Regions from separate parts of the Pseudomonas sp. H3_E04 genome, predicted to be linked through region 2. Evidence: predicted binding sites of a transcription regulator. Region 2 holds the regulator's gene; each other region holds the start of a gene.
What was found. The regulator sigma-54, encoded in region 2, starts transcription at its own class of promoters, with help from an activator protein. The targets are predictions, from matches to a motif close to ANTGGCATNNANNTTGCTNT.
Positions count from the first base shown of each region.

Region 1: the regulator sigma-54 is predicted to act here: its motif matches at 5,466-5,485, upstream of AB4N53_RS15465 (pilin).
Region 3: the regulator sigma-54 is predicted to act here: its motif matches at 5,057-5,076, upstream of glnA (type I glutamate--ammonia ligase).

Region 1 is NZ_CP162797.1:3,435,277-3,445,841, reverse strand. Features, by position in the region: gene AB4N53_RS15495 (energy-coupling factor ABC transporter permease) at 1-642, shown strand, start outside; gene yacG (DNA gyrase inhibitor YacG) at 694-894, opposite strand; gene coaE (dephospho-CoA kinase) at 891-1,514, opposite strand; gene AB4N53_RS15480 (prepilin peptidase) at 1,511-2,383, opposite strand; gene AB4N53_RS15475 (type II secretion system F family protein) at 2,385-3,602, opposite strand; gene pilB (type IV-A pilus assembly ATPase PilB) at 3,605-5,305, opposite strand; gene AB4N53_RS15465 (pilin) at 5,532-5,969, shown strand; gene AB4N53_RS15460 (BON domain-containing protein) at 6,268-6,621, shown strand; gene AB4N53_RS15455 (DUF2845 domain-containing protein) at 6,857-7,156, opposite strand; gene AB4N53_RS15450 (DUF748 domain-containing protein) at 7,153-10,104, opposite strand; gene AB4N53_RS15445 (class I SAM-dependent rRNA methyltransferase) at 10,327-10,565, opposite strand, start outside.
Region 2 is NZ_CP162797.1:5,357,051-5,367,615, reverse strand. Features, by position in the region: gene AB4N53_RS24100 (KdsC family phosphatase) at 1-393, shown strand, start outside; gene lptC (LPS export ABC transporter periplasmic protein LptC) at 402-974, shown strand; gene lptA (lipopolysaccharide transport periplasmic protein LptA) at 961-1,506, shown strand; gene lptB (LPS export ABC transporter ATP-binding protein) at 1,506-2,231, shown strand; gene AB4N53_RS24080 (RNA polymerase factor sigma-54) at 2,398-3,888, shown strand; gene hpf (ribosome hibernation-promoting factor, HPF/YfiA family) at 3,962-4,270, shown strand; gene ptsN (PTS IIA-like nitrogen regulatory protein PtsN) at 4,283-4,747, shown strand; gene rapZ (RNase adapter RapZ) at 4,750-5,607, shown strand; gene AB4N53_RS24060 (HPr family phosphocarrier protein) at 5,623-5,898, shown strand; gene AB4N53_RS24055 (ZIP family metal transporter) at 5,987-6,880, opposite strand; gene AB4N53_RS24050 (superoxide dismutase) at 6,910-7,521, opposite strand; gene AB4N53_RS24045 (hypothetical protein) at 7,523-7,963, opposite strand; gene AB4N53_RS24040 (class II fumarate hydratase) at 7,991-9,367, opposite strand; gene AB4N53_RS24035 (FagA protein) at 9,348-9,755, opposite strand; gene pmbA (metalloprotease PmbA) at 10,010-10,565, opposite strand, start outside.
Region 3 is NZ_CP162797.1:4,774,004-4,784,568, forward strand. Features, by position in the region: gene ntrC (nitrogen regulation protein NR(I)) at 1-834, opposite strand, end outside; gene glnL (nitrogen regulation protein NR(II)) at 831-1,916, opposite strand; gene AB4N53_RS21590 (DUF4124 domain-containing protein) at 2,147-2,770, opposite strand; gene AB4N53_RS21595 (DUF4124 domain-containing protein) at 2,767-3,279, opposite strand; gene glnA (type I glutamate--ammonia ligase) at 3,557-4,963, opposite strand; gene thiI (tRNA uracil 4-sulfurtransferase ThiI) at 5,291-6,745, shown strand; gene typA (translational GTPase TypA) at 6,885-8,705, shown strand; gene AB4N53_RS21615 (YkgJ family cysteine cluster protein) at 8,920-9,357, opposite strand; gene AB4N53_RS21620 (glycogen/starch/alpha-glucan phosphorylase) at 9,617-10,565, shown strand, end outside.

The DNA of each region.
Region 1 (10,565 bases), 1.9 Mb from region 2:
CTGATTTATCTGCCGGTGCTGCTCTGGGCGATCATGCGTGCGCCATGGGTCGAGCTGTTCAGCGACAGTCGCCGGCAGCACTTGCTGTTCGGCACGGTATTCGCGCTGTTTCTGCTGTGGCTGGTGCGCAGGGATTTCGACACCGGCGTGTCTTATCACTTCATCGGCATGACGGCGGTGACGCTGCTGCTCGATTGGCCGCTGGCGATCGTCGGCGGGCTGGTTGCGCAGATTGGCCTGGTGCTGTTGGGGCGTCAGGACCTGGCTGCGGTGGGCGTCAATGGCGCGTTGCTGATTCTGCTGCCAGTGCTGATCACCGAATGCGTGGCGATTCTGGTCGAGCGTGCGCAGCCACGAAATCCGTTCGTTTACATCTTCTGTTCCGGTTTCTTCGCCGCTGCGTTGTCCGGCCTGTTGTGCCTGATCCTCAGCCTGACACTGCTGTGGTACGACGGCCTCTTCGGCATGCCGGAATGGCTGGAGGATTTCGTCGGTTACTTGTGGCTGCTGCTGTTTCCCGAGGCCTTTATCAACGGCATGGTCGTCAGTGCGTTGGTGGTGTTCTGCCCGGAATGGCTGGAGACCTTCAACCGCACCCGCTACCTGTCGGCGCCGTGGAAGGACGACGATCCGAAGTCCTGATCCACTCCGAAGCGCCATCCCCGTGCGGGTTTTATGCAACCTGATCGGCGATCAGTGACGCGGATCGAAATCGCCGGAAAACAGCTCGTCTTCGGCATCCGGGGCGACCGGAATCTTGTGCTCTTCCGAGGCCCAGGCGCCGAGGTCGATCAGTTTGCAGCGATCAGAGCAGAACGGACGGAATTTGTTCGCCGGGGTGAATTCGACGGGGGCGCCGCAGGTCGGGCATTCAACGGTTGGAATCTGGCTCATGCTTGGCCTCCGGATAAAGTCAGGTAAAAGTGATGCAGACGCTCGACTTCGCTGTGCAGCCAGGCGAGGTCGCGGTCGTTGACGATGACATCGTCGGCACGGCTCACGCGATCTTCACGGCTCAATTGCGCCTTGAGGATCGCCTGCACTTGTTGTTCGCTGGTCTGGTCACGCTGCAGGGTGCGTTCGATCTGCAGTTGTTGCGGCGCATCGATGACCAGGATGCGCTGGGTCATCGCGTATTGCCCGGACTCGATCAGCAATGGTGAAACCAGAATCGCGTAAGGCGATTTTGCCTGCGCCAGATGATGAGCGATTTCTTCGCCGATCAACGGATGCAGCAGCGCTTCAAGCCAACGCCGCTGTTCAGGGTCTTCAAAAATCAGTTTGCGCAGGGCGGCACGATCCAGCGTGCCGTCGGCCTGCAACACGCCGGAGCCGAAGTGCTCGGCGATTTTCACCAGCGCCGGACGCCCCGGCTCGACTACCCAGCGCGCCGCATGATCGGCATCCACCACATGCACACCGAGATCGATGAAGTGCTGCGCCGCCGCACTTTTGCCGCTGCCGATGCCGCCGGTCAGGCCGAGAATCCAGGGTTTTTCCACAGGGGTATTCATTTCAAACCGACAGACTGCCAATAGAAGTCGGTTATTTGACCACCCCAGAGCAAGGCAATCCAGCCGGCAATTGCCAGAAAGGGTCCGAAGGGGATCGGTGTAGAGCTTTCCTGAGCGCGCAGGCGCAGCATGACCACGCCCAAAATCGCCCCCACCAACGATGACAACAGGATCGTAAGCGGCAGAATCTGCCAGCCACCCCATGCGCCGAGCAAGGCCAGCAGCTTGAAATCGCCATGACCAATGCCGTCCTTGCCGGTGAGCAGTTTGAACAGCCAGAACACCGACCACAGCGCCAGATAACCCGCAACCGCGCCCCACAACGCATCGGGCAACGCCACGAACACGCCGAAGCTGTTGACGATCAGCCCCAACCACAGCAACGGCAGCACCAGCACATCGGGCAGCAACTGATGCTCGCAGTCGATCAGACTCATCGCCAGCAAGCCCCACGTCAGCAAAATCAGCAAGCCCGCCGGCCAGCCGAAGCCCAGATGCCAGGCGATGAATGCCGAGAGCAGGCCGCAGGCCAGTTCGGTCAGCGGGTAACGTTTACTGATCGGCGCCGAGCAGGCCGAGCAGCGCCCGCGCAGCAGCAGATAACTGAGCAGCGGAATGTTTTCCCACGGGCGGATCCGGTGTCCGCAATGCGGGCACGCGGAGTGCGGCAGCATCAGGTTGTAGGTCGGCACGGGCGTTTCAGTGGGCAGGCCGAGCACATCATGGGCTTGCTGGCGCCAGTCGCGCTCGAGCATTTTCGGCAAGCGCCAGACCACAACATTGAGGAAGCTGCCGACCACCAGCCCGAGCAGCAGCGCGCTGACCACAAAGGCCAGCGGATACACGGCAAACAGTTCATCGATAGGCATGTCAGATCGCTGAGCCGAGTTGGAAGATCGGCAGGTACATGGCCACCACCAGTCCACCGACGATGACCCCCAGCACCACCATGATGAATGGCTCCATCAGGCTGGTGAGGTTGTCGACCATGTTATCGACTTCCGCTTCATAAAAACCGGCTACTTTATCGAGCATGTCATCCAGCGCTCCGGATTCCTCGCCAATGGCGGTCATCTGCACGGCCATGTTCGGAAACACACCGGTGCTGCGCATCGAGAAATTCAGCTGCATACCGGTCGAGACGTCCTGCCGAACTCGCAACACCGCGCGCTTGAACACCACGTTGCCGGTGGCGCCGGCGACCGAATCGAGCGCTTCCACCAGCGGCACGCCGGCCGCGAAAGTGGTCGACAGGGTGCGGGCAAACCGTGCGACGGCGGACTTGTACATCAAGGTGCCCACCAGCGGCAGTTTCAGCAGCCAGGCATCGCGACGGTCACGCAGGGCCTGCGATGTCTTCAACGCGTGGCGAGTGCCGAAAAACGCTGCCACCAGTGCAAGAAGAATCGCCCACCACCACTGCTGCATGAACTCCGACAGGCTGATGATCATCAGCGTAAAGCCGGGCAATTCGGCGCCGAAGCCGGAAAACACCGACTGGAACTGCGGCACCACTTTGACCAGCAGAATGCCGGTCACTACTGCCGCCACCAGCACCACGGCGGTGGGGTAGGTCATGGCTTTCTTGATCTTGGCCTTGAGCGCTTCGCTTTTTTCCTTATAGGTCGCCACACGTTCAAGCAAGGTGTCGAGGGCACCGGACTGTTCGCCGGCGTCGACCAGGTTGCAGTACAACTCGTCGAAGTATTGCGGCTTCTTGCGCAGGGCCGTGGCGAAGCTGTTGCCGGCGGCGACCTCCTGTTTGACCTCGTCGACCAGTTTGCGCATGGCCGGGTTTTCGAAGCCTTCACCGATGATGTCGAAGGACTGCAACAGCGGTACACCGGCCTTCATCATGGTCGCCATCTGCCGGGTGAACAGGGCGATGTCCTGCGGTTTGATGCGTTTGCCCAAGGTCAGCAGGGAGGCGGACTTCTTGCGCACCTTGCCCGGGTTGATCCCCTGTTTGCGCAGCTGCGCCTTGATCAGTGCGGGGTTCTGTCCGCTCAGTTCGCCGCTGACTTTACTGCCTTTGCGGTCGGTGCCTTCCCAGGCGTAAATGCTGACTTTTGCTGCCTTGACCGCCATGTTCAATCCTTGGTGACCCGGTTGATTTCCTCAAGGCTGGTGATGCCTTGCATGGCCTTGTGCAGCCCTGAGGTGCGCAGATCGGCGAAACCGTCGCGACGCATCTGGATGTCGATTTCCAGCGAATTGCCTTCGGCCATGATCAGCCGTTGCAGATCCGGTGTGTTCTTTACCACTTCATAAATCCCTACGCGTCCTTTGTAACCGCCGTTGCAGTGATCGCAACCGACCGGCTCGTAGATCGTGAAATGGCCGATGCGTTCCTCGGGGAAGCCTTCCTTGAGCAAGGTTTCATGAGGGATTTCCAGCGGCCGCTTGCAGTGCGTGCACAACTTGCGTGCCAGACGCTGGGCGATGATCAGGCTGACCGAAGTGGCAATGTTGAAACCGGGAATGCCCATGTTGTGCAGGCGCGTGAGGGTTTCCGCCGCGCTGTTGGTGTGCAGGGTCGACAGCACCAGGTGGCCGGTCTGCGCGGCCTTGATCGCGATCTCGGCGGTTTCCAGATCGCGGATCTCGCCGACCATGATTACGTCCGGGTCCTGACGCAGGAACGAACGCAGCGCTTGGGCAAAGTCCAGCCCTTGGCGGGGATTGACGTTGACCTGGTTGATGCCTTCCATGTTGATTTCCACCGGGTCTTCGGCGGTGGAAATGTTGATGTCGACGGTGTTGAGGATGTTCAGCCCGGTGTACAGCGACACGGTTTTGCCGGAGCCGGTGGGGCCGGTGACCAGAATCATCCCTTGCGGCTGTTTCAGCGCGGCCAGATACAAGGCCTTTTGTTCGGCCTCATAACCCAAAGCGTCGATGCCCATTTGCGCACTGGACGGGTCGAGAATCCGGATCACCACTTTTTCGCCCCACAGGGTCGGCAGGGTGTTGACGCGAAAATCGATGGATTTGCTTTTAGACAGGCGCATCTTGATCCGCCCGTCCTGGGGTTTGCGCCGTTCCGAAATATCCAGACTGGCCATCACCTTCAAGCGCGCGGCAATACGCCCGGCCAATTGGATTGGCGGTTTGGCCACCTCGCGCAGCATGCCGTCGGTGCGCATGCGCACCCGATAGTTTTTTTCGTAGGGTTCGAAGTGCAGGTCGGAAGAGCCGCTCTTGATCGCATCGAGCAGCATTTTGTGGACGAAGCGCACAACCGGGGCGTCGTCGGCATCGAGGCCGCCGATCACGTCCTGTTTGTTGTCATCAATGGACTCGACGTCGAGGCCGTCGAGATCGACATCGGCCATTTCCTCCAGGCCCGAAGCATGGCTGTCGAAGAACTTGTCGATGGCGTCGCTGAGCTTGTCGTCCTCGACCAGAATCGCTTCGGTGCTCAGGCCGGTGCTGAACTGGATGTCGCTGATCGCCTGCTGATTGCTCGGGTCGGAAAGGCCCACGAACAATTTGTTGCCGCGCCGCCACAAGGGCAGCGCGCAGTGCTGACGAACCAGTTTTTCACTGACCAGGCCCTTGGGCTGAGTCTCTTTGTCGAGGCAATGCAGATCGAGCAGGGCCATGCCGAAATGTTCCGAGGCGATCTCGGCAATTTGCCGGCTATTGACCAGTTTGTTGTGCACCAGGTAATTGACCAGCGACACGCGATTGCGCTGGGCCTGCGCCCAGGATTGCCGGGCACTTGTTTCCGTAAGCAGTTCGGCCTGGACCAATTGCTTGGCCAGACCGCTCAGAGCGATGTCATTCATGTGGATTCCGCACGCTTGCCGTTCATGACTTATAGCCTAGTCAAGTGACAGCGCCAAACACGGCCGGTGCAGGTGACAAAAAGTGTCAGATAGTGCGGTTGCGGGTTGTAGGAAACGGCGCAGGCGATTGCGCGCGCCCAGTAGGCGGGGCCTGAAAGGCGTTGGCATGGGCTGTGCTGAGCCATATCCAGATCATGAGATTTCGACTCATGCATGGAGCGTGTCTATGAAAAAACAACAAGGTTTCACATTGATCGAGCTGCTGATCGTCGTGGCGATCATCGGCATTCTGGCGACTATCGCCCTGCCGCAGTATTCGAAGTATCAGGCGCGGTCGAAGGTGACGGCGGGGTTGGCGGAGATTAGTGCATTGAAAGTGCCATTCGAGGACACGATCAATCAAGGCACAGCTCCAACCTTGGCCAACGTTGCCAATGGTGCGACTACTACTTCCAACTGTACGTTGGCGGTTACAGGCACAGCGGCGACTGGCGAAGGTACGCTTACCTGTACCCTGCTCAATGCACCGGGCCCGGTGTTAGGTAAAACCATTACGCTTTCTCGTTCCGGGGCGGCGACGGGGAATACCTCCGGTGTATGGACGTGTGCGACGACGGTCAACGCCGATTACTCGCCTCGGGGTTGCACGGCCAGCGGTACGTAAGGCTGAATCGAGCGAACGAAGAATGCCCCGCACTGCGGGGCATTTTCATATCCCGACCACTTAACAAAAGCTCCAATAATTTCAGCAGCTTATGAACTTTTCGAAAACCCGCAACTTGCATGCGAAGATTCAGCGAGTCATGCATTTTGCATGAAAACGAAAATTACCGTTTTTTATAACTCATTGTTTTCAAAGGGTTTTATGTGTCGGAAAAAGTTGGCACAGCGTTCGCAATATCTCCGGTAACCCTGCTGACAAGCGTTACAGCAGACTTCCAGTAAAAACAGGAGTTACTCGTATGAAGAAGTTCGCTATCACTGCCGCTGCTACCGCTCTGACCCTGACCATGGCTGGTGGCGCTTTCGCCCAGTCTGCTCAGGCTACCCAAGCGCCAATGGTTCTGGCTGCCGGTGAAGTTACCAAGGCTAAAGAAGCTACTTCCGACACCTGGATCACCACCAAAGTGAAAAGCGATCTGGTTACCGAAAAAGGTATTCCAGGCACCGACATCAAAGTCGAAACCAACAAAGGTGTAGTTTCCCTGTCGTCGACCACCGCGGTGACCGAGTCGCAGAAAGAAACCGCCGTGGCCATCGCCAAAAAAATCAAAGGCGTTAAAGCGGTATCCGCTGACGGCCTGAAAGCCGAGTAAGGCAAGACTTCTCGCCTGAACCGGGAGAAGACGCGACAGACGGGCCGAGCAATACGTCTGCCGCAACTTTAGAGTTCATGCGAACGGTCACACGGATGTGACCATTACAGGCCCCGGCACTTGTGTCGGGGCCTGTTCTATTTGGAGAATCAAAAGATCGCAGCCTTCGGCAGCTCCTACAGGGAAATGCATTCCAACTGTAGGAGCTGCCGAAGGCTGCGATCTTTTGCTCTTCTCAGTTACCGCGTTTGCTGTTGATCTGCCGCAAGCGGTTGCCTTCGAAGCGCAGGTATTGATACATGCCGTTGTTCGGCCCGTAGGTCCATTCCTCGACCTGAAACTCTTCGCGGCGATTGGCGCTGCGCTTGTAGCCGAGCACATCGCGACTGACCGGCTCGCCGCATTTTTGCAGCACTTCGCTGGCGCGGTCGCCGAGGCTGATCAACTGGCTGCCGCAGCGCAATGTATCCGACGCCGACGCGTGGCCGGCGGCGCACGTCAGCGCGAGCACAGCCAGCCAGTCACGCACGGTCATTCTGCATCCAGGTGCATTTGCGTCACCACGCGGCCATCGCTTTCGGCCTCGCCGAGGTTGGCGTCGATGAAGTACACGCGGTCATCTTCGAGCTTGCCCTTGTCGACCAGGTAATCCTTGATGGTGCTGGCGCGATCCTGGCCCAACTGTCGCAACAGCACCTCGCTGCCGCTCCAGAACGCGATCACGCCCTGGCGCATTTTCGCCGTGCGTTCTTCCTTGCCCAGGTCTTTCCATTCTGCCGGTGGCTGGGTTTTCAGGCGAGTGCGGTAGATGCCTTCGAGCAATGCGCCTTTCTCGCCTTCGGGCACTTGCAGCAGCGAGGCCTGGGCCGGGACCTTGTCGCCACGGCGCTGGAGCATCTTGTAGTAGTTGTATTGGTATTCGCGTTCCAGACGTTGCTCGGCCAGCAGTGGCCCATCGCTGCTCTTCGCGGCAGTGCCTTCGATTTCCAGGCGCAGCGCCGGACGTTCCTTGAGCGCTTGCGACAGTTTCACCAGCGCCGCTTCGGCGTCTTTGCTCAGATCGCTGGAGCCCGGCGCGAAGGACACCGTGCCGAGGTCTTCGGAGCCGCCGCCACTGACCAGCCCGCCGATCATCTTGAACGGCGCGGCGGCAGCTTTGACGATGAGGTTGCGCAGGGTCTGCCAGACGATCGGCATGACGCTGAACTGTGGATTATTCAGGTCGCCGGTCACTGGCAATTCGATGGAGATCTTGCCGTCGACGTCCTTGAGCAGGGCGATCGCCAGTTTCAGCGGCAGACTCACTGCATCAGGGCTGTCGACCTTCTCGCCCAGTTGCAGTTGCTCGACGACGACCTTGTTCTCGGCTTTCAACTGACCCTTGGTGATCAGGTAATGCAGATCAAGGTTGAGCCGGCCCTTGCGGATGCGGTAGCCGGCGAATTTGCCGGAGTAGGGCGTCAGGGTCGTCAGTTCGACGCGCTTGAAACTGGTGGCGATGTCGAGGCTGGCCATAGGGTCGAACGGATTCACCGCACCCTTGATGGTTACCGGCGCATAACGGTCGACTTTGCCTTTGATATCGACGCTGGCCGGCTTCGCCTGACGACTGTCGATGGTGCCGATCTGGCCGTTGAGCTGTTGCACGGCGGTGGCGAAGTTGGGTGTCAGACTGAAGTCGGCGAAGTTGGCCGAGCCGTCGTTGATCGCAATCGCGCCGATGTGAATGCCCAGTGGTTTGTCCTTGCCGGCCGGTTTGGCTCCGGCAGGTTTGGCGCCGCTGTCCGCCGGCTGCGGGATCAGCAGGTCGTCGACGTTGGTGGTGCGATCGTCGTTGATCATGAAGCGCACATACGGCTGCAACAGGTTGACCTTATCGATCGACAGGCTGTCGCCGTGCTGATAGTTGATGCCGTCGACCACCACCTGCTGCCATTTGAGGAAGTCGCGGGTCTTGAGCGTATCGAGGGTGTGCAGTTGATCGATCTGCGCGCGGCCGGTGACGCTGAGGGCCAGTGGTTCGGTGCTCTTCAGGTTGACCTTGAGATCACTGCCGAGCATGCCGCTGCGCAGCTCCAGACGAATGAACGGGTTGATGTAGGACTGCGCGACACGCAGGTCGACGTCCTCGGTTTTCACGTTGAGCTGGGCGTTGACCGGGGCCAGATTGACCGTGCCGTCGGCGCTGATCTTGCCTTGCTTGCCCAGGCCGCTGTCGAGCTTGAGCTTGAAGGGCGAGCCGTTGAGGCTGTCGAAATCCTGCAGATCGACGTTCAGCGGGGTGATGTCCAGCGCCACCGCCGGTTGCGCCGAGCGGTCGGCGAGATGGACCGTGTAGTTGCGCAGTTGCACATCCTTGACCAGCACCTGCCATGGCTTGCTCGGTGCGCTTGGTTCAGGTTTCGGCGAGTCGGCAGCAGCAGGTGTTCCCGCCGGTTCGGCAGCGGCTTTGGCAGCCGGTTTCGACGGTTGGCTGGCGAACAGTTTCTGCCAGTCCAGTTGGCCGTCGGCTTCCAGCGCCGCCCAGGTTTCCAGCTTGTTGCTGCGGATCTTGCCGACCACCACCTGTTGCTTGGCCAGGTCCAGCGAGGTTTCGCTGACGTCGAGACGTTCGAGCCTGGCCAGTGGGCGCCCATCCGGGGCCTTGATGGCGAATGGCGCAATGCTCACCGCGACGTTGTTCAGCAGCAGTTCGGTCTGTTTCGACAGGTTGAGTTTGTACTCGGTGCTGAGGCTGACCACGCCGTTTTCCAGCACCAGCGGCACGGCGTCACGCACGTAAGGCCAGAAGGATTTCATCTGGCCATCGGTGACTTTCAGGGTGCCTTCGGAGGTGAACGGGATCAGGCTGAAATTGCCGGTCCAGTCGATCCGCCCGCCAGCGGGGCCGATGGCGACGAGGGTCATGTCGGCGCTGTCCTCAGGCAATGTGCTGAGGTTTTTCAGCTCGAAACTGAGGTCGTCGTAAAGAAATTCGATCGGCTCACTGGGACGCATATCCTGGAAATGCACCACGCCCCCGGCCAGTTTGATGTTGTCGATGCGCAGCGGAAACGGCTTGGCGTCGGGATCGGCGGGTGTCGGCTCGCTCGGCGGCACGTTGAACAGGCCCAGCAGGTTGAGCTTGCCGTCCTTGGCGAAGAGAATTTCGCTTTTGGGTTTGTCCAGTTCGATGTCGGACAGATGCAGGGCTTTGGTCCACAGGCTATCGATCAGCAGGTTGGCATAGAGGCGATCGAAGCCGACCTGCTCCTTGCCCGGTTCGCCGATGACTAGGCCCCACAGGGTGACCTCAAAGCTGAACGGGTTCAGTTCGATGCGCTGCAGATGCGCCGGCACCGTCGCGTAGTTGGCTAGTTGCTGGTTGGCCACGCGCAAGGCAATGCCCGGCAGGATCAGAAACCCCAGCAGGCCGTAGAGGGCCAGGGCTGTCAGCAGTGCGCCAATCGCGCGAATCAATCCTTTGGGCATGTGCGGCTTCATCTGTCTGAATCGGAGTGCCTTGGAGTATGGCACGCGATTCTGGTTCCGAAGTGCTTGATGTGGGACAGGATTGTTCAGAAATTTCTGTAGGAACAGATCTCCCTTGTGGGAGCGAGCCTGCTCGCGAATGCGGTGGTTCAGTGAAAAACAAGTCGACTGACACTGCGCTTTCGCGAGCAGGCTCGCTCCCACAGGGGAATGTAATCGCTCATGCCTGAGGGATCACAGCTGCAAGATCAGCGTCTTCAACGGTGGTTGCTGGTCCTGGGAAGGGAAGTCGGCGCCCGGGGTCATCACGCTCCATTCGCGTACCGGGCGACCGGCTTTTTCGGCGCAGCGCAGCACTTGTTCGCGCCAGTCGTCCATGCTGACTTTCGCCAGGTTGTTGCAGCAGATCAGCACGCCGTCATCGGCGGTGGTCAGCAGCGCGGGTTTTAGCAGGCTCTGATAATCGCGCAGCA
Region 2 (10,565 bases):
GGCCAGGGCATCAAGATGCTGATGAATGCCGGCGTACAAACCGCGATCATCAGCGGTCGCAGGACCCCGGTGGTCGAGCGTCGCGCGAAAAACCTCGGCATCCCCCATCTGTTTCAGGGGCGTGAAGACAAACTGGTGGTACTCGACGGTCTGCTCGCGCAACTGGGCCTAAGCTATGAAGAAGTCGCCTATCTCGGTGACGATCTGCCAGACTTGCCGGTAATCCGCCGTGTAGGGCTGGGCATGGCGGTGGCCAACGCTGCCGATTTCGTCCGCGAACACGCCCACGGCGTTACCCGCGCCCGTGGCGGCGAGGGTGCCGCCCGCGAATTCTGCGAATTGATCCTGCGCGCCCAGGGCCGCCTCGAAGCGGCCAACGCCGCGTACCTGTGAGCCTGACCATGTTTAGCAAAAAGTTTCGCAACTTCCTGCTGTTCGGCTGCATCGCGGCGATTTTCGCTGCGGTCGGCTATTGGAACATCAGCCCGGAGCGTTTCCTCGACAAGCCGCCGGTCTCGACCGCCGAGAATCCGATCGACTGGTACGCGACCAACACGCACACCATTCAGTACCTGCCCGACGGCAAGGTGCAGTACGAGATGACTTCCGACAAGGCCGAGCACGTCAAGGCGACCGATGTCACCCTGGTGACCAAGCCTGACTTGAACATGTATCGCGGTACCGACTTCCCCTGGCACGTGACCAGTGAACGCGGCGAAGTGAACTCGGGCGGTACCGAAGTGGAATTGATCGATTCGGTCCGCGTGCAGCGCACCGATGAGAAAAAGCGCGGCACCCTGATCACCAGCACCCGCATGACCGTGTTCCCGCAGCAGGAATATGCGCAGACTGCGCAACCCGTTAGAATCGAGGGCGCTGGTGGCGTGTCGACTGGCGTCGGAATGAAAGCGTACCTGAAGGACAGCAGGATACACCTGCAATCGAACGTAAGAGGACAGTATGAGGCTCGTTAAAACCCTCCCTATTTTGCTCAGTCTGGGCGCAGCACTGGGAAGCGCGAGCGCCTGGTCCCTGCCGAACGATCAGCAGCAGCCTATCCGCATTCAGGCCGACGACGCCCAACTGGACGACAAGAATGGCATCGCCACCTATAAAGGTGACGTGATCATTACCCAGGGTTCGATGAAGGTCACCGGCAACACCGTGACCATCACCCGCACCCCGACCGGTGATATCGACGTGGTGACTTCAGTCGGCAACCTCGCCTACTTCGAACAGATGCAGACTGCTGGCGACACCAAGCCTGTACAGGGCTGGGGTGTGACGATTCAGTACCATGCCGCGCAAAACCGCGTCGTACTGATCGACAAGGCCAAGGTTGTCGACAAGGACAACAACACCACTCAGGGCGAGAAAATCGTCTACGACACCGTGAAGAAACTGGCCAGCGCCGGTCGCGCCACGGGCAGCAAGGTCACCGAATCGCGTCCGCGCATCGACATGGTGATCCAGCCGAAGAAGAAAACCGAAGAGAAATCCCAGTAATGGCAACTCTGAAAGCTCAGCACCTGGCCAAGGCCTATAAAAGCCGCCAGGTCGTGCGTGACGTCAGCCTGTCGATCGACAGCGGGCAGATCGTCGGCCTGCTCGGCCCGAACGGCGCCGGCAAGACGACGTGCTTCTACATGATCGTTGGCCTGGTGCAGGCAGATCAGGGCCGTGTGCTGATCGATGACCTGGACGTCAGCCACCAGCCGATGCACGGCCGCGCCAAGGCCGGTATCGGCTATCTGCCGCAAGAAGCTTCGATCTTCCGCAAACTGTCGGTTGCCGACAACATCATGGCGATCCTCGAGACCCGCCCGGAACTCGACAAGGCCGGCCGGCGCAAGGAGCTGGAAAGCCTGCTGCAGGAATTCCACATCAGCCACATCCGCGACAACCTCGGCATGAGCCTGTCCGGTGGTGAGCGCCGCCGGGTGGAAATCGCTCGTGCCCTGGCCACTGCGCCGAAATTCATCCTGCTCGACGAACCGTTCGCCGGTGTCGACCCGATCTCGGTCGGCGACATCAAGCAGATCATCCACCACCTCAAGGCCAAGGGCATCGGTGTGCTGATCACCGACCACAACGTCCGTGAAACGCTGGATATCTGCGAAACCGCTTACATCGTCAACGACGGTCAACTGATCGCCGAAGGTGATGCCGAGACCATCCTGGCCAACGATCTGGTCAAGGAAGTGTATCTGGGTCACGAGTTCCGCCTGTAAGCGCGACAGCGCTGTATCGATTCAAGGCGCATTTATCCGCTTTAATTGTTACAGCGCTCTAGGCAAACACTTCAGTTTCAGGCATATAATTTGCTTAAGTTTGGCGCTTCGGCGCCCTGTAGTGTATGGCGCAAAGCGCCGGCGAATAAGGTGTTAAGCCCCTGCCATGAAACCATCGCTAGTCTTGAGAATGGGCCAGCAGCTGACGATGACACCGCAGCTGCAACAGGCCATCCGTCTGCTCCAATTGTCGACCCTGGACCTGCAACAGGAGATCCAGGAGGCTCTGGAATCCAATCCGATGCTCGAGCGCCAGGAAGAAGGCGACGACTTCGACAACGCCGATCCTCTGGCCGACAACGCCGAACAGAAGTCCGCCGAAATACAGGAACCCTCCTATCAGGAAACCGCTCCGACGGTGGACAACCTTGAGGATGGCGAATGGAACGAACGCATCCCTAACGAACTCCCCGTGGATACCGCGTGGGAAGACGTCTACCAGACCAGCGCCAGCAGCCTGCCCAGCAGCGATGACGACGAGTGGGATTTCACCACCCGCACGTCGGCCGGCGAGAGCCTGCAAAGCCATCTGCTGTGGCAACTGAACCTGGCACCGATGTCCGACACCGATCGCTTGATCGCCGTAACTCTGATCGATTGCATCAACAATCAGGGCTATCTGGACGAAACACTCGAAGAAATTCTTGAAGCGTTCGATCCGGAACTGGACATCGAGCTCGATGAAATCGAAGCCGTCCTGCATCGCATCCAGCAATTTGAGCCCGCCGGGATCGGCGCCCGCAACCTCAGCGAATGCCTGCTCCTGCAACTTCGCCAGTTGCCGGCCAAAACACCGTGGCTGGCTGAGGCCAAGCGCCTCGTCGCCGATTACATCGACCTGCTGGGCAGCCGCGATTACAGCCAGTTGATGCGCCGCATGAAGCTCAAGGAAGACGAGCTGCGCCAGGTCATCGAGCTGGTACAGAGCCTCAATCCGCGTCCGGGCTCGCAGATCGAATCGACCGAAGCCGAATACGTCATTCCCGATGTGATCGTGCGCAAGGACAACGAGCGCTGGCTGGTCGAGCTGAACCAGGAATCGGTGCCACGCCTGCGGGTCAACGCCCAGTACGCCGGTTTTGTGAAACGTGCCGACACCAGCGCCGACAACACTTTCATGCGCAACCAGCTGCAGGAAGCCCGCTGGTTCATCAAGAGCCTGCAGAGCCGCAACGAAACCCTGATGAAAGTGGCCACGCAGATCGTCGAACATCAGCGCGGTTTCCTCGAATACGGCGACGAAGCGATGAAGCCGCTGGTGCTGCATGACATCGCCGAAGCGGTCGGCATGCACGAATCGACGATTTCCCGGGTGACCACGCAAAAGTTCATGCATACCCCGCGCGGTATTTATGAGCTGAAATACTTTTTCTCCAGCCACGTCAGCACCTCCGAAGGCGGCGAATGCTCGTCCACGGCGATTCGCGCGATCATCAAGAAACTGGTCGCCGCGGAAAATCAGAAAAAGCCGTTGAGTGACAGCAAGATCGCTGGTTTACTGGAGGCACAAGGCATTCAGGTGGCTCGCCGCACCGTCGCCAAGTACCGCGAATCCCTCGGAATCGCGCCTTCGAGCGAACGCAAGCGGTTGATGTAAGCCACGTTACAGCGTTCCAGTGGCAGGCTTTTCGGCCTGCCGCTTTATGCACTGGCAACGAAGGAGAAGCTGTATGCAAGTCAACATCAGTGGACACCAACTGGAAGTGACCCAACCTCTGCGTTCCTACATCGAGGAAAAACTCCAACGACTGGAGCGACATTTCGACAAGATCACCAACGTGCAAGTCACGATGTGCGTCGAAAAGCTGAAGCAGAAGATCGAAGCCACCTTGCATATCCCCGGCAGCGAAGTGGTCGCCAACGCAGAAGATACCGACATGTACGCTGCGATCGACTCACTCACCGACAAGCTGGATCGCCAACTCAAAAAGCATAAGGAAAAGACCCAGAGCCTCCTCCAGGGCGCAACCGGTCGTTAACACCCCTATCCCATGATCCGACTTGAAACCATCCTGACCCCCGGCCGTTCCCAGGTGAACGCGCCGGGCGGCAGCAAGAAAAAAGCCCTCGAACAAATTGCCAACCTGATCCACCGCGAAGTGCCGGATCTGGCGATGCAGGATGTTTTCGAGGCGCTGATCGCCCGTGAAAAACTCGGCTCCACCGGTTTTGGCAACGGCATCGCCATCCCCCACTGCCGCCTCAAGGGCTGCGCGGGACCGGTGAGCGCCCTGTTGCACCTCGAAGCCCCGATCGATTTCGACGCCATCGACGGCGCCCCGGTTGACCTGTTGTTTGTGCTGCTGGTCCCGGAAGCCGCGACCGATGCGCATCTGGAGTTGCTGCGCCAGATCGCCAGCATGCTCGACCGCAAGGAAGTGCGCGACAAATTGCGCAGCGCTCCGAGCAATGAAGCCTTGTTCCAGGTTGTACTGGACGAGCAGAACGGGCACTAATCATGCGTTTGATCATTGTCAGTGGCCGTTCGGGCTCGGGTAAAAGTACCGCCCTGAATGTCCTTGAGGACAACGGCTACTACTGCATCGACAATCTGCCGGCCGGTTTGCTGCCGGAACTGGCCGAGCGGGCGCTGATTCACACGGAGCTGGCGCAGCCGCTGGTCGCCGTGTCGATCGACGCACGCAACCTGCCGAGCCATCTGTCACGCTTCCCTGAATTGCTCGAAGACGTGCGCGCCAAACACATCAAGTGCGATGTGCTGTATCTGGACGCCGACGAGGAAACCCTGCTCAAGCGTTTTTCCGAGACCCGTCGTCGCCACCCGTTGAGTAACGCCAATCGCTCACTGGCTGAAGCAATTCATGATGAAAGCGCCCTGCTCGGCCCGATCGCCGATTTGGCCGACCTGAAAATCAACACCACCAGCCTGAACCTCTATCAGCTTCGCGACACCCTGAAGCTGCGCCTGCTGAATCAGCCGGAACCCGGTACTGCGTTTCTGGTTGAATCATTTGGCTTCAAGCGCGGCATGCCGGTCGATGCTGACCTGGTCTTCGACGTGCGCTGCCTGCCCAACCCGTACTGGAAACCGGAGCTCCGTGCGCAGTCCGGCCTTGATGCACCGGTGGCCGAGTACCTGGCGCAGCAGCCGGATGTCGAAGAAATGTATCAGGACATCTACACCTATTTGAGCAAGTGGCTGCCACGTTTCGCCGCCAGCAACCGCGCCTACGTCACCATTGCCATCGGCTGCACCGGCGGGCACCACCGCTCCGTCTACCTGACCGAACGTCTGGGTCAGGCCCTGCAGAAAACCCTGAAGAACGTCCAGGTTCGCCACCGCGACCTCACTTAAAGGATTCACACCGCGATGCCTGCTCGTGAAATCGAAATCATCAATAAGCTGGGTCTGCATGCGCGGGCATCAGCCAAGTTCGTCGGCGTGGCCGGTCAGTATCCAGACTGCACGATCAGAGTGGGCCGTACGCCTGAGACGGCTGTCGACGGCAAGAGCATCATGGCGATGATGATGCTCGCGGCGGGCAAGGGCACCAAAATTTATTTGAGTACTGAAGGGCATCAGGAACAGGAAGCGCTGGATGCGCTGGTGGCGTTGATCAACAACTATTTCGACGAAGGTGGCTGACAGCCAAAGTCAAAATATCGCAGCCTGCGGCAGCTCCTACAGGGAACGCATCAGGAGCTGCCGCAGGCTGCGATCTTTTGATCTTCTTTCACCCCAACGCCGTATCCATCACCATCATCAGACAAAACCCGATCAACAGGCCCAGACTGGCCAGCTTGTCGTGCGCATGACGACGCGATTCCGGAATCACTTCGTGGGTCACTACCAGCAACATCGCCCCCGCCGCCAGTGCCAGCCCCAGCGGCAACAGCACCTGAGCCAGACTGACCAGCCACGCACACAGCAGCGCAAATACCGGTTCGACCAGCCCTGACGCCGCGCCGATCAGAAACGCCCTGACCCGCGACATTCCCGCCCCGGCCAACACCAAAGCAATCACCAGACCTTCCGGCACATCCTGCAACGCAATGCCCATCGCCAGACTGTCGGCGTCCGCCATCCCGCCTCCGGCAGATACGCCAACCGCCATGCCTTCCGGAATGTTGTGCGCGATAATGGCGAACACGAACAGCCAGATTCGCGGTGGAATCACCGGATGCTCCAGCGTGCCGACGAGCATCTCCGGCGAGGCACCGGAAACGCGCCGATCCACCAGATACAGGCCGAACGCACCGAGCAGAATGCCAAAGCAGATCAGGCCACTGGCGGCCCACGGCGTCAGACCAAGACTTTCGGCCGCAGCGATCCCCGGCACGATCAACGAAAATGCCGTCGCCGCCAGCATCACCCCGGCACCAAACCCAAGCAAGGTATCGCTGAGTGCCTGCGGCATGCGCCGGATCACTAGCACCGGCACCGCGCCGAGCGCCGTGCCCAAGGCGCAAATGGCGCCGCCCTGCAATGCGCGCAGCAATCTGGGTTCCAGATTCAGCCATTGCACACCGTGGGCGACCAGTAAAGTCATACCCGCCAACAGCAACAGCGAACCCACCGCGTAACGAAACATGCGCCCGCTGCCAATCGCCAGTGTTTCCGTGCCCATACTCAGCCCTGATTGTTTTTATTGAAGGCTTAAACCAGTGCGGCCTGATAGCGCGCAGCAACTTCCGGCCAGTTGATCACGTTGTAAAACGCGTTGATGTATTCCGGACGACGGTTCTGGTAGCGCAGGTAGTAGGCATGTTCCCAGACGTCGAGCCCGAGAATCGGGGTGTTGCCGTTCATCAACGGACTGTCCTGGTTACCGCTGCTTTCCACGACCAGTTTTTTCTCCGGGGTCACGCTGAGCCACGCCCAACCGCTGCCGAAACGGGTCAGCGCGGCTTTGGTGAACGCTTCCTTGAAACTGTCGAGTCCGCCCAGTTGCTCGTCGATAGCCTTGGCCAGCGCGCCGTCGGGCTTGCCGCCACCGTTGGGCACCATCACTTCCCAGAACAGCGAATGATTGGCGTGCCCGCCGCCCTGATTGATCACCGCCGCGCGAAGTTTTTCCGGCAGTTGCTGGACGCTGGCAACGAGTTTTTCCACCGGCCATTCGGCAAACTCGGTGCCTTCTACGGCGGCGTTGAGGTTATTGATGTAGGTCTGGTGATGCTTGGTGTAATGGATCTCCATGGTCTGCGCATCGATGTGCGGCTCGAGGGCATCGTAGGCGTAAGGCAAGGCAGGCAAGGTAAAAGCCATTTCAGTGGACTCCATACTGATGAGAAGTTGAGGCGCGGCGGGCATTGCCGGTGTCCGGATGCAGCAGGCGCTGGGTGCGCGGGTACTCGCCGTGCTCGCTGATGAAATTCAACAGTTCGACATAGGTCTTGCTGCTCTGGCGCAACGCCGCTTCACGCAGGGCCGGACGCAAGCGCTCGTCCTGCATGGTCTGCAACAAGCGCTGGTGGATGGCGCAGAGATACTCGGCGCTCTCCTCCGGTTGATTCAGGCGCAGATGCAGGTCGGCGAGGTTGTGATGAGAGACGACGCAGGCCGCCACCGCTTCGTCGGCATCCGCCCAGCGTTCGAACAACACTTGCGCCAGGGCCAGCGCTTGCAGGTACGCCTCGCGGGCGTCGATCAATTCGCCCAGCATGAAGCAGCGATTGGCCCGTTCGATCGTGCGTTTCCAGTGCTCCATGGTGAGCCTCCAAAGCGGTTGCGGGGTTTACACGCCGCCGGCGGTGAGTTTCTCGGGGTTGAGCAACTCTTCCAGCTGGCTACGCGACAGATCGGTGTGTTCCAGGGCGACGTCGATCACCGGGCGGCCTTCCTTGTAAGCCTGCTTGGCGATTTCGGCGGCTTTCTGGTAACCGATGATGGGGTTGAGCGCGGTGACCAGAATCGGGTTGCGCGACAACGCTTCTTGCAAGCGCGATTCGTTGACCTTGAAAGTAGCGATTGCCTTGTCACCGAGCAGGCGACTGGAGTTGGCCAGCAGTTCGATGCTGCTCAGCAGGTTATGCGCGATGATCGGCAACATCACGTTCAGTTCGAAATTGCCGGATTGCCCGGCGACGGTGATCACCGAGTCGTTGCCGATCACTTGCGCAGCGACCATGGCGGTGGCTTCCGGAATCACCGGGTTGACCTTGCCGGGCATGATCGATGAACCCGGTTGCAGCGCTTGCAGTTCAATTTCGCCGAGGCCGGCCAGGGGACCTGAGTTCATCCAGCGCAGGTCATTGGCGATTTTCATCAGCGACACCGCAGTAGCTTTGAGCTGGCCGGAGACGGCGACGGCGGTGTCCTGCGAGCCGATCAGCGCAAACAAGTCCTTGCCCGGGGCGAATTGCACATCGGTCAGTTGGCTCAGGTGCCGACTGAATCGCGCGGCGAACTCCGGATGCGCATTGATCCCGGTACCGACCGCGGTGCCGCCCTGCGCCAGCGCTTGCAGGCTTGGCAGCAAATCCTGCAGATGCGCGATGTTGGCCTTGAGTTGCTGCGCCCAGCCGTTAAGCACTTGGCTCATGCGCACCGGCATCGCGTCCATCAGATGGGTGCGGCCGGTTTTGACGTGATGATGCACTTGCTCGGCCTTGCGCTCGATGACCTGGACCAGATGCAACAGCGCCGGCAGCAGTTGTTCATGCAGCACCAGCGCGGCACTGACGTGGATGGTGGTCGGGATGATGTCGTTGCTGCTTTGCCCGCAATTGACGTGATCGTTGGCGTTGACCGGCTCGCCGAGCATTCGGCTGGCCAGCGTGGCGATCACTTCGTTGGCGTTCATGTTCGAGCTGGTGCCGGACCCGGTCTGGAAGATATCTACCGGAAAATGCTGCATGAAGTCGCCTTCGAGTAGGCCTTGGGCGGCATCGCTGATGGCTTTGCCCTGAGCCGCGCTGATCTGGTTCAACTCGACGTTGGCCCGGGCAGCGGCGGCTTTGGCGAGGATCAGCGCGCGGATGAACTGCGTCGGCATCGGTTTGCCGCTGATCGGGAAGTTATCCACTGCGCGCTGGGTTTGCGCGCCGTAGAGAGCGTCCACCGGCACCTGCAGTTCGCCCATGCCGTCGCGCTCAATACGTGTCTTGGTCATTGGGGTGTCCTTGCAGCAAATCAGTGAGGGGAATAGAGGGTTGCAACTCGCAGGTGGCGAGCTGCCAGGTGTAGCGTTGCCAGCGCTGCAAGCGGCACTGACACAGCGACAGGCGCTCCATTTCACGCAAGGGCCGCCAGGCTTGATCGACACAGAGGCTGCGCCAGTGCCACGGCAACGCCACATCGGTGGCAGTGTCGAGCAGCAGACGGAAAGACGTTTCGGCGACGGTCCAGGGCGAAGTGGCTGTGCAACAGGACAGGTAGCGCCCTTCTGCAAGGTAATGTTCGATCAGGCGCGGTTCGTCGGGATTCAGCGCGCAACGGATCTGGCGACTCATCCAGCGCCAGCTTCCGAGGTAGGGCTGCTCGTGCAAGGCAGAACTCATGATCCGGGACTCGTTCGGAGATGAGATTTATTATTAGATGACAATGAGAACCAACACAAGCACTCGGGTTTGCTCTGTTCACTTGTGGGAGCGAGCCTGCTCGCGAATGCGCGGTGTCAGTCAGCACATTCACAACTGATCCACCGCTTTCGCGAGCAGGCTCGCTCCCACAGGGAAATCGCAGTGAAACCAACAAAAAAGGCGCGCCATCCAGAACGGATGGCGCGCCTTTTCGGCTTTACGAAATCGGAAGCTTAGCTGCCGGCGACAGTCATCCGCTCAATCAATACAGAACCGGTGCGGATGTTGCTGCGCAGTTCCAGGTCGTTACCCACCGCGACAATCTGCTTGAACATGTCGCGCATGTTGCCGGCGATGGTCACTTCCTGCACAGCGAACTGGATCTCGCCGTTCTCGACCCAGAAACCCGCCGCGCCGCGCGAATAGTCGCCGGTGACCATGTTCAGGCCGTGCCCCATCAACTCGGTGACCAGCAGACCTCGGCCCATGCGCTTCAACAGCGCTGCCTGATCCTCGTCGCCATGGGTGACGAACAGGTTGTGCACCCCGCCCGCGTTGGCGGTGCTCGGCATGCCCAGCTTGCGCCCGGAGTAGGTGCCGAGGATGTAGGAGACCAGTTCGCCATTTTCGACGAACGGTTTGGCGTAAGTGGCCAGGCCATCACCGTCGTAGGAAGCACTGCCCATGGCACGCATCAGATGCGGACGCTCATCGATGGTCAGCCATTCCGGGAACAGCTTCTGCCCCAGGGTGCCTTCGAGAAATGACGATTTGCGATACAGGCTGCCG
Region 3 (10,565 bases), 580 kb from region 2:
GATGATGCGCACATCCACTTTGACCGGTACATGACCGCCGACGCGATAGAACTCGCCATCGGCCAGCACGCGCAACAGACGCGTCTGGGTGTCCGCCGGCATGTCGCCGATTTCATCGAGAAACAAGGTTCCGCCGTCGGCCTGTTCGAAGCGCCCGCGTCGCAGGTTTGCGGCGCCGGTGAATGCGCCTTTCTCGTGGCCGAACAGTTCCGATTCCATCAGGTCCTTGGGAATCGCCGCCATGTTCAGCGCAATGAACGGCGAAGCCGCGCGTGGGCTGTGGCGGTGCAGGGCGTGGGCGACCAGTTCTTTACCGGTACCGGATTCGCCGTTGATCAGCACGGTGATGTTGGAGTGGCTCAGGCGCCCGATGGCACGAAACACTTCCTGCATCGCCGGCGCTTCGCCGATGATTTCCGGGGTGCGGGTCAAGGCTGGCACAACTTCCAGGCCTTGCTGTTCCTGCGCATGTTGATTGGCGCGTTTGACCAGCGAAACGGCTTCGTCGACATCGAACGGTTTGGGCAGGTACTCGAAAGCACCGCCCTGATACGAGGCGACAGCGCTGTCCAGATCGGAGTGGGCGGTCATGATGATGACCGGCAGCCGGGGATGCTGTTCGCGAATCCGCGCCAGCAGATCCAGGCCACTGGCGCCCGGCATGCGGATATCGGAAATGATCACGTCCGGCTGCTGCCGGGCCAGACGACTCATCACGCCATCGGCGCTGTCGAAGCTCTGGGTGGTCATGCCTTCCTGCTGCAAGGCCTTTTCCAGGACCCAACGGATAGAACGGTCGTCATCGACGATCCACACGGTTTCACTACGGCTCATGTCGATGTGGCTCCTTGTTCCAGTGGCAGGAAGATCGAGAAGGTGGTGTGGCCTGGATGGCTCTCACACTCGATCAGGCCCTGGTGCTGACTGATGATGTTCTGGGTAATGGCCAGGCCCAGCCCGGTACCGTCGGGGCGGCCGCTGACCATCGGAAAGAAAATGGTTTCCTGCAGTTCCGCCGGGATGCCCGGGCCGTTGTCGATGATCTCGATTTTGGTCACCAGACGATGGCGGATGTGGCCGATGGTGAACTGGCGCATGGCGCGGGTGCGCAGGCTGATACGGCCCAGACGCAGCTCGTTCTGGCTGCTGATCGCCTGCATCGCGTTACGCACGATGTTCAGCACCGCCTGAATCATTTGTTCGCGGTCGATCAATACGTCGGGAATGCTCGGATCGTAATCGCGCACCAGAGTGATGCAGCCCTGGCTTTCGGCTTCGACCAGATGGCAGACGCGTTCAAGCACTTCGTGGACGTTGCACATGGCCAGCGACGGCAGTTTGTTCGAGCCGAGCATACGATCGACCAGATTGCGCAGGCGGTCAGCTTCTTCGATGATCACATTGGTGTAATCGCGCAGGCTTTCTTCCGGCAGCTCGCGGGCCAGCAACTGCGCGGCACCACGGATGCCGCCGAGGGGATTCTTGATTTCGTGGGCGAGGCCGCGCACCAGCATCTTGCTGGTTTCCTGTTTGGACAGCTGCGCCTCTTCCTTGGTGATCCGCAGCAGGCGGTCACGCGGGTGGACTTCGAGCAGTAGCAAGGTCGCGCCGTTGCTCAGAATCGGTGTGACCGCGTAATCCACAGTCAGGGTCTGGCCGGTGAGGGCGGTGAGCATTGCTTCGCGTTTGGTGAACGGGTGCGCCTGCTCAACCGCCTGGCGCAAAGAATTGAGCGCCTCGGGAGACTCGGTAAACAGCTCACTGATGAACTGGCCGTGACTGCGCTGACCGCTGACAGCCAACAGCATCTCCGCCGCCGGGTTCATGTACTCCAGGCGCAGTTCGGCGTCGAGCAGGATGGTCGCCGTGGTCAGGTTGTCGAGCAGCAAACGGTGAATAGCGTCGCTTATGGTCATCTGGACCCCTTTTGGAGCAAGGCGTGCGCGAGAACAAAGCGCTGATGTCGAGAAAATGCAAAAACCAAACCAAGGCTCCGAAAAGAAGCGTTTAAACCCTGAAACAGGCGTTTGACGCGCGTTTGTATGGCACGAAGCCAGCTCAAACGGGAAGTTTCGAACCAAAATGGGTTGGGTTGCGGGCGGGTTGCAGTTTAGTGCACCAATAGAGTGCGAGCGGTTGGCGGGCGTTAAAAGAAGCGCAGAAAGGGATTTTTCGGCTCTGCAGGTTTGTCCTTGCGCGGGCATTCCGCACGCACGCCGTAATCTTCGGCGACACAGGGTTTGACCTGACGCTTCTGCGCCAGGGAAATGCGCAGCATGTGGAACGGCTGGTTGGCAGTACGTTCCACGGTGCGCCCGGCGGCGTCGAGGATTTCGATGGAAAGGCTGTGGCTGCCGCGATCGATATTACTCAGGGCAAATACCGGACTGACGCCGGGCTCGCCCGTGGCCTTGCCATCCAGCAACAGGCGATAACGATGGCCGCTTTGCAGGCCGGGCTCGCTGGTAACGCTGACGATCAGCTCGCCGGCGCTGCTGCGCAAAGTGGCATCGGGCTCCGGGATCAGAATGCGCAGCATGTCGTAATGAAAGGGTGGTGGTTCGACGGATTTTTTCGCTGTGGTGATCGGCGCTGCGGTGTTGGCAGGGACAGCCATACGATTGCTTGTCGCGATCGGCACTCGCTTGGCATTGGCGCGTGGTTGGTCGGTGTAGACGCGGTTGCCCTGCGCGTCGATATAAGTGAAGACCTCAGCCGCGGCGGGCAGCGCCATCAGCGCCAGAATGAGTGCCAGCCCCGCGCGGATCATGGCGTGTGCACGCGTTGCACAGTGAAAACGGCGGGCTGGCTCTGCTGGATGACGGTCTGGCCGTCGATCACTTGCACGGCCAGGCGATGCTCGCCGCGATCGACGTTGATCAATTGCAGAACCGGCACGTTACTCGGTTGGCCATAGGGCTGATCGTCGAGCAGTAGCCTTAATTGATGCGGTGGTTGCAGGCGCGGTTTGATCAGAACATTGACCGTGAACGTGCCGTTGTTGGCGCGCAGGGCTTCGTCAGTGGGCAGACCGGCGAGCTCGAGGATGTCGTAAACGTTGCGCGGTGGTTGGGGTTGTTCTGCAGTGGGTGCTTGTGGCGCACTCGGTGCTTGCGGCTCGACCCGGTTGAGTGGTGGCAACTCGACCGGTTGCGCCTGCACGCCGTCCGGCGGCTGATTGCTGTACGCGGTGTTGCCGTTGGCGTCGGTGTACTTGTAGATCTGCGCGGCGGCGGGCAGGGCGATCAGCAGCAGAATGTAGAGAAACGTGCGACCCATGAAATCGACCGGGGTTGGAAGCGATGGGTAGCAGCATAGGACAGGTGGGGCGGTTGGCCCAACTGGCGAAGCATCCAGAGATTATTCAAACACCACAAATCCCCGGTGGGAGCGAGCCTGCTCGCGAAGGCGTCGTATCAGCCAACATCACCTTCAATGACCTACCGCCTTCGCGAACAGGCTCGCTCCCACATGAGAAATGCGTTGCGTCGGGCAATAAAAAAGGCCTTCCGAAGAAGGCCTCTCTCAGTCACGCCAATTGCGCAGCGCTACCGGATCAGCAGCTGTAGTACAGCTCATATTCCAGTGGGTGTACGAAGGTGCGAACCTTGATTTCTTCTTCCGATTTCAGCGCGATGTAAGCGTCGATGAAGTCGTCGGAGAACACGCCGCCCTTGGTCAGGAACGCGCGGCCCTTGTCCAGCTCTTCCAGGGCTTCTTTCAGGCTGCCGCAAACCTGTGGGATCTCTTTCGCCTCTTCAGGCGGCAGGTCGTACAGGTTCTTGTCGGCGGCGTCGCCTGGGTGGATCTTGTTCTGGATACCGTCCAGACCGGCCATCAGCAGCGCTGCGAAAGCCAGGTACGGGTTGGCAGCCGGATCCGGGAAGCGTGCTTCGATACGGCGGGCTTTCGGGCTCGACACGTATGGAATACGGATCGAAGCGGAACGGTTGCGCGCCGAGTAGGCCAGCATTACCGGCGCTTCAAAGCCTGGCACCAGACGCTTGTAGGAGTTGGTCGCCGGGTTGGTGAAGCCGTTCAGGGCCTTACCGTGTTTGATGATGCCGCCGATGAAATACAGAGCGGTATCGGACAGGCCGGCATAGCCTTCACCTGCGAAGGTGTTCTTGCCGTCTTTCCAGATCGACATGTGCACGTGCATGCCCGAACCGTTGTCGCCGTACAGTGGCTTCGGCATGAAGGTCGCGGTGCGGCCGTAAGCGTCGGCAACGTTGTGCACAACGTACTTCAGGGTCTGAACTTCGTCAGCTTTCTTCACCAGGGTGTTGAACTTGACGCCGATTTCGTTCTGGCCGGCAGTTGCCACTTCGTGGTGGTGGACTTCAACCGACTGACCCATTTCTTCCAGTGCGTTGCACATGGCGGTACGGATTTCGTGGTCGTGGTCGAACGGTGGAACCGGGAAGTAGCCGCCTTTCACGCCTGGACGGTGACCCTTGTTGCCGCCTTCGATGTCCTGGTCGGACATCCACGAACCTTGCTCGGAGTAGATCTTGAACATCGAGCCGGAGATGTCCGACTTGAATTTCACCGAGTCAAAGATGAAGAACTCAGGCTCTGGGCCTGCGAATACGGTGTCACCGATACCGGTGGCTTTCAGGTGCTCTTCGGCGCGCTTGGCGATCGCACGTGGGTCGCGATCGTAGCCTTGCATGCTCGAAGGCTCGATGATGTCGCAGACCAGAATCAGAGTTGGGTCTTCGGTGAACGGATCGAGTACGGCAGTTTCGTCGACCGGCATCAGGATCATGTCGGAGGCTTCGATGCCTTTCCAGCCGGAGATGGAGGAACCGTCGAACATCTTGCCGACTTCGAAGAAGTCGTCATCCAGCGCATCGCGAGCCGGCATGGTCACGTGGTGCTGAGTGCCTTTGGTGTCCGTGAAGCGCAGATCAATCCACTTGACGTCATGATCTTTGATGAGTTGAACCGACTTCGACATAGTGTCCTCCGGGTGAATTAGGGCGGGTAGTGGATGCCCTTAATAATGGTGATGCCGGCGCGAATACTCTGCCAAGGCAACCTGCCTCACAAGGGAGCAAATTGCATGCCAGTGCCCCAGCATGGGTTTTTTGCCCCAAATTCACGCTTATTAAGGTGCGCGAGCTTATGAATCGACAAATCCCGCCCCTTAATGTTGCGTTTAAATTCAGAAATGACCTGTTTTGGTGCAAGCAAAACCTTCTGCACATTAACTGGTTAAACCTTGAGCAATTTCCGCTATAATCCGCGCCCCCCTTTTTCGGCTGGCCGTTCGCGCGCTGTTTTCATGAAACTAATCGTAAAAGTCTTCCCCGAGATCACCATCAAAAGCCGACCTGTCCGGACGAAATTCATCCGCCAGTTGGCCAAGAACATCCGCACCGTGCTCCGTGACCTGGACCCGGCCGTGGTGGTGAACGGCGTGTGGGACAATCTCGAGCTGGAAACCCGCGTTACCGACCCCAAAGCCTTGAAAGAGATGGGTGAGCGCCTGACCTGCATGCCGGGCATCGCGCATTTTCTGCAGATCGACGAGTACCCGCTGGGCGACTTCGACGACATCACCGAAAAGTGCAAACAGCACTACGGCGACGCGCTGGCCGGGAAGATTTTCTCGGTGCGCTGCAAGCGCGCGGGCAAGCATGCGTTCAGCTCGATGGACGTGGAAAAATACGTCGGCAGCAAGCTGCGTCGCGAGTGTGGTGCAGCCGGAATCGACCTTAAAGCGCCGGAAATCGAAGTCCGTATCGAAGTTCGCGACAAACGGTTGTTCGTGATTCACAGCCAGCACAACGGCATCGGCGGCTACCCGCTGGGTGCGCTGGAGCAGACGCTGGTATTGATGTCAGGCGGCTTCGATTCGACCGTGGCGGCTTACCAGATCATGCGTCGCGGCCTGATGGCGCACTTCTGCTTCTTCAATCTCGGCGGGCGTGCCCACGAATTGGGCGTGATGGAAGTCGCGCACTTCATCTGGAAGAAATACGGCAGCTCGCAACGCGTGCTATTTGTCAGTGTGCCGTTTGAGGAAGTGCTGGGCGAAATTCTCGGCAAAGTCGATAACAGTCATATGGGCGTGGTTTTGAAGCGTATGATGTTGCGCGCCTCGTCCGAGATCGCCGAACGCCTGCACATCGATGCACTGGTGACCGGTGAAGCGATCTCCCAGGTATCGAGCCAGACGCTGCCGAACCTGTCAGTGATCGACTGCGTGACCGACAAGCTGGTGCTGCGTCCGCTGATCGTCGCGCACAAGCAGGACATCATCGACACTGCCAACGAGATCGGCACCGCCGATTTCGCCCGGCACATGCCGGAATATTGCGGCGTGATTTCGGTCAACCCCAAGACCGCCGCCAAGCGTGGCCGGGTTGAGCACGAAGAGAAAGAATTCGACATGGCAGTGCTCGAGCGTGCGCTCGCCAACGCCAAACTGGTACCGATCGATCGGGTAATCGACGAATTGGGCCAGGATTTGCAGATTGAAGAAGTCAGCGAAGCGCTGGCCGGTCAGATCGTCATCGACATCCGCCACCCGGATGCCGCCGAGGATGACCCGCTGGAGCTCGCTGGCATAGAGGTACAGACGATGCCGTTCTATGCAGTGAACGCACGTTTCAAGGAACTGGACCCTACTCGCCAGTACCTGCTGTATTGCGACAAAGGCGTGATGAGTCGCCTGCATGCCCACCATTTGCTCAGTGAGGGGCATGCCAATGTGCGCGTTTATCGACCGAGCTAAGTGCCCGGGGCTGTTTGCCTGTGGCCTGCGTCACCGGCCCCCCGACACCGCCGTCAAGCTGTAACGGCCATGCCGGACACTACTGCTAATCGCTGCCATGACTTGTCAGCAAACCGAATCCTCTGATCGAGATACACAAGTGATCGAAAATCTACGCAACATCGCCATCATTGCCCACGTTGACCACGGTAAAACCACCCTGGTAGACAAACTCCTGCGTCAATCCGGCACCCTGGAGCGCAACGAGCTCAACGACGAGCGCGTGATGGACTCCAACGACCAGGAAAAAGAGCGCGGTATTACCATTCTGGCGAAGAACACCGCCATCAACTGGAACGGCTACCACATCAACATCGTGGACACCCCGGGCCACGCCGACTTCGGCGGCGAAGTTGAACGCGTAATGTCGATGGTCGACTCCGTTCTGCTGCTGGTTGACGCTCAAGACGGCCCTATGCCGCAAACCCGTTTCGTGACCAAGAAGGCTTTCGAAGCCGGCCTGCGTCCAATCGTGGTCATCAACAAGGTTGACCGTCCAGGCGCGCGTCCGGACTGGGTTCTGGACCAGATCTTCGACCTGTTCGACAACCTCGGTGCTACCGAAGAACAACTGGACTTCCAGGTTGTTTACGCTTCGGCCCTGAACGGTATTGCCGGTCTGGACCACACCGCCATGGCGGAAGACATGACTCCGCTGTACCAGGCAGTAGTCGACCACGTTCCGCCTCCGGCCGTTGACCGTGACGGTCCGTTCCAGATGCAGATCTCCGCTCTGGACTACAACAGCTTCCTGGGTGTTATCGGTGTTGGCCGTATCGCTCGTGGTCGCGTCAAGCCGAACACCCCGGTTGTCGCCATCAGCGCCGACGGCAAGCGCCGCAACGGTCGTATCCTGAAGCTGATGGGTCACCACGGTCTGCACCGCATTGACGTTGACGAAGCAGCAGCCGGCGACATCGTCTGCATCAGCGGCTTCGACGAGCTGTTCATCTCCGACACGCTGTGCGATATCAACACCGTCGAGGCGATGAAGCCGCTGACCGTTGACGAGCCAACCGTTTCCATGACCTTCCAGGTAAACGACTCGCCATTCTGCGGTAAAGAAGGCAAGTTCGTGACCTCCCGTAACATCAAGGATCGTCTGGACAAAGAGCTGCTGTACAACGTTGCACTGCGCGTTGAAGAAGGCGACTCGGCTGACAAGTTCAAGGTGTCCGGCCGTGGTGAGCTGCACCTCTCGGTACTGATCGAAACCATGCGTCGCGAAGGCTTCGAGCTGGCCCTGGGCCGTCCTGAAGTGATCATCCGTGAAGTTGACGGCGTGAAGCAGGAACCGTTCGAAAACGTAACCATCGACATCCCTGAAGAATCGCAGGGCAAGGTCATGGAAGAGATGGGGCTGCGTAAGGGCGACCTGAGCAACATGGTGCCGGATGGCAAGGGCCGTGTTCGTCTGGAATACAACATCCCTGCTCGCGGTCTGATCGGTTTCCGTAACCAGTTCCTGACCCTGACCAACGGTGCTGGCATCCTGACCTCGATCTTCGACCGTTACGCTCCAGTGAAGTCGGGCCACATGTCCGGCCGTCAGAACGGCGTTCTGGTTTCGGTTGAAACCGGCAAGGCTCTGACCTACTCGCTGGAAACCCTGCAGGCTCGTGGCAAGCTGTTCGTAGAACACGGCCAGGAGATCTACAACGGTCAGATCGTTGGTCAGAACAGCCGCGACAACGACCTGGGTGTCAACCCAACCAAAGGCAAGAAGCTCGACAACATGCGTGCTTCGGGTAAAGACGAAACCATCGCTCTGGTCCCACCTGTTCGCTTCACCCTGGAACAGGCTCTGGAATACATCCAGGAAGACGAGCTGTGCGAAGTTACGCCTAAGTCGATCCGTCTTCGCAAGAAGATCCTCGACGAAAGCGAGCGTACCCGCGCTGCCAAGAAAGCCAAGGCGTAATTCAGCCCTGGAATAGAAAACGCCCCCGGTCGCGAGACCGGGGGCGTTTTTGTTTGTCTGGCGTTTATGCAGTGTATGCGTTGGCCCTTTCGCGAGCAGGCTCGGCCCACAGGGGATTTCGGGTGCACACAAAATCCGTGTTCACTGATCTCTATTGTGGGAGCGAGCCTGCTCGCGAAAGCGGCCGATCAGCCGCCGAAAACTTCACCAGCGATCAAAATTTGTCGATGGCCCGGAAATGCTGCACCCGCTCGACTTCTTTCGGCTTGTACGCGCAATACCCCGGGCGTGGCCCGATCTTGGGGTGGTTGCGGCAGGTGTCCGGGCGCTTGTCATAAATGGTGCACAGGCGCGTTTTACGATCCAGGTAATAGCAGTCGTTGTTGCTCATGCGCTGCAGGGTAAAGATCCCAGACTTCTGATTGAAGCGTTCGACCAGACCTTCCTTTTGCAGGCGCTTGGCGATGTTCTTCGGCGGATCGCCCAGTTCGAACTCGTCGACCACACCGATGCGCACCAGATCCTTGATCTTCACTTCGACCGGCAGCGTGCAGCAGCTGGACATGCAAGAGCCGCACATCGGCGCCGAGTATTTGGCCCACGTATCGAGACGATCAATCTCGGCGGCGGCGATCAGGTTGGGCTTCATCATCGGGAGTTACCAGGCGTGTATGCATCAGGGCGCGCGATCATACCGGGAGCGGTGGATTTTTGAACAACCTTTCGCCGGATATTTTCACAGCCGCCGCATTTTGCCCGACAGGACGGCACGGCCCCTGCATTCATTGGCTCATCCGCCAAGGTTATGTCGGACTGGCGCACAGTCCGCGCAAATACTGCCGAACCAGAGCCGTTACCGCCGGTCAGACCGTCTAGGCTCAGAAAATTCCCGCTCGCTCGAGGTCCTGTTGATGACTCAAGAACCACTAGTTCGCGAAGCAGAGGTGGCCGCGTTCCGCGACGCCGTCCTGACCAAACTCACCTACGCCGTGGGCAAAGACCCCGATCACGCCTTCGACCATGACTGGTTTGAAGCCATTGCCCTGGCTGCGCGTGATCACATGGTCGAACACTGGATGGACCACACCCGACAGATCTATCGCAAAGGCCAGAAGCGGGTTTATTACCTCTCGCTGGAGTTTCTCATCGGCCGTTTGCTCTACGACAGCCTGAGCAACCTGGGCCTGCTCGACGTCGCCCGTGAAGCGCTGACCGAACTGGGCGTCGATCTGGAGCGTATCCGCCTGCTGGAGCCCGACGCGGCCTTGGGCAACGGCGGCCTGGGTCGTCTCGCGGCGTGCTTCATGGAAAGCATGTCGACCCTCGGCATCGCCGGCCATGGCTATGGCATTCGTTATGAGCACGGCTTGTTCCGTCAGGCGATCGTCGATGGCTGGCAACAGGAACAGACCGAACACTGGCTGGATTTCGGCAACCCGTGGGAATTCGAACGGCCGGAAGTCGTGTACCCGATCGGCTTCGGCGGCAGCGTCGAAACCGTCACCGATGCCTCGGGCAAGACTCGTCAGGTCTGGTCGCCGGCCGAAACCGTGCGCGCGATTGCCTACGACACGCCGGTAGTCGGCTGGCGCGGGGCGAGCGTCAATACCTTGCGTCTGTGGCGTGCCCGCGCCATGGAAGACCTGCACCTGGAGCGCTTCAACGCCGGTGACCACCTGGGCGCCGTGGCGGAAGTGGCCCGCGCCGAAAGTATCTCCCGCGTCCTCTACCCGGCAGACAGCACCGAAGCCGGGCAAGAGCTGCGTCTGCGCCAGGAATACTTCTTCGTCGCCGCCTCGCTGCAGGATCTGCTGCGCCGTCACCGCAACATGCACACCTCGGTGCTGACCCTGGGTGACC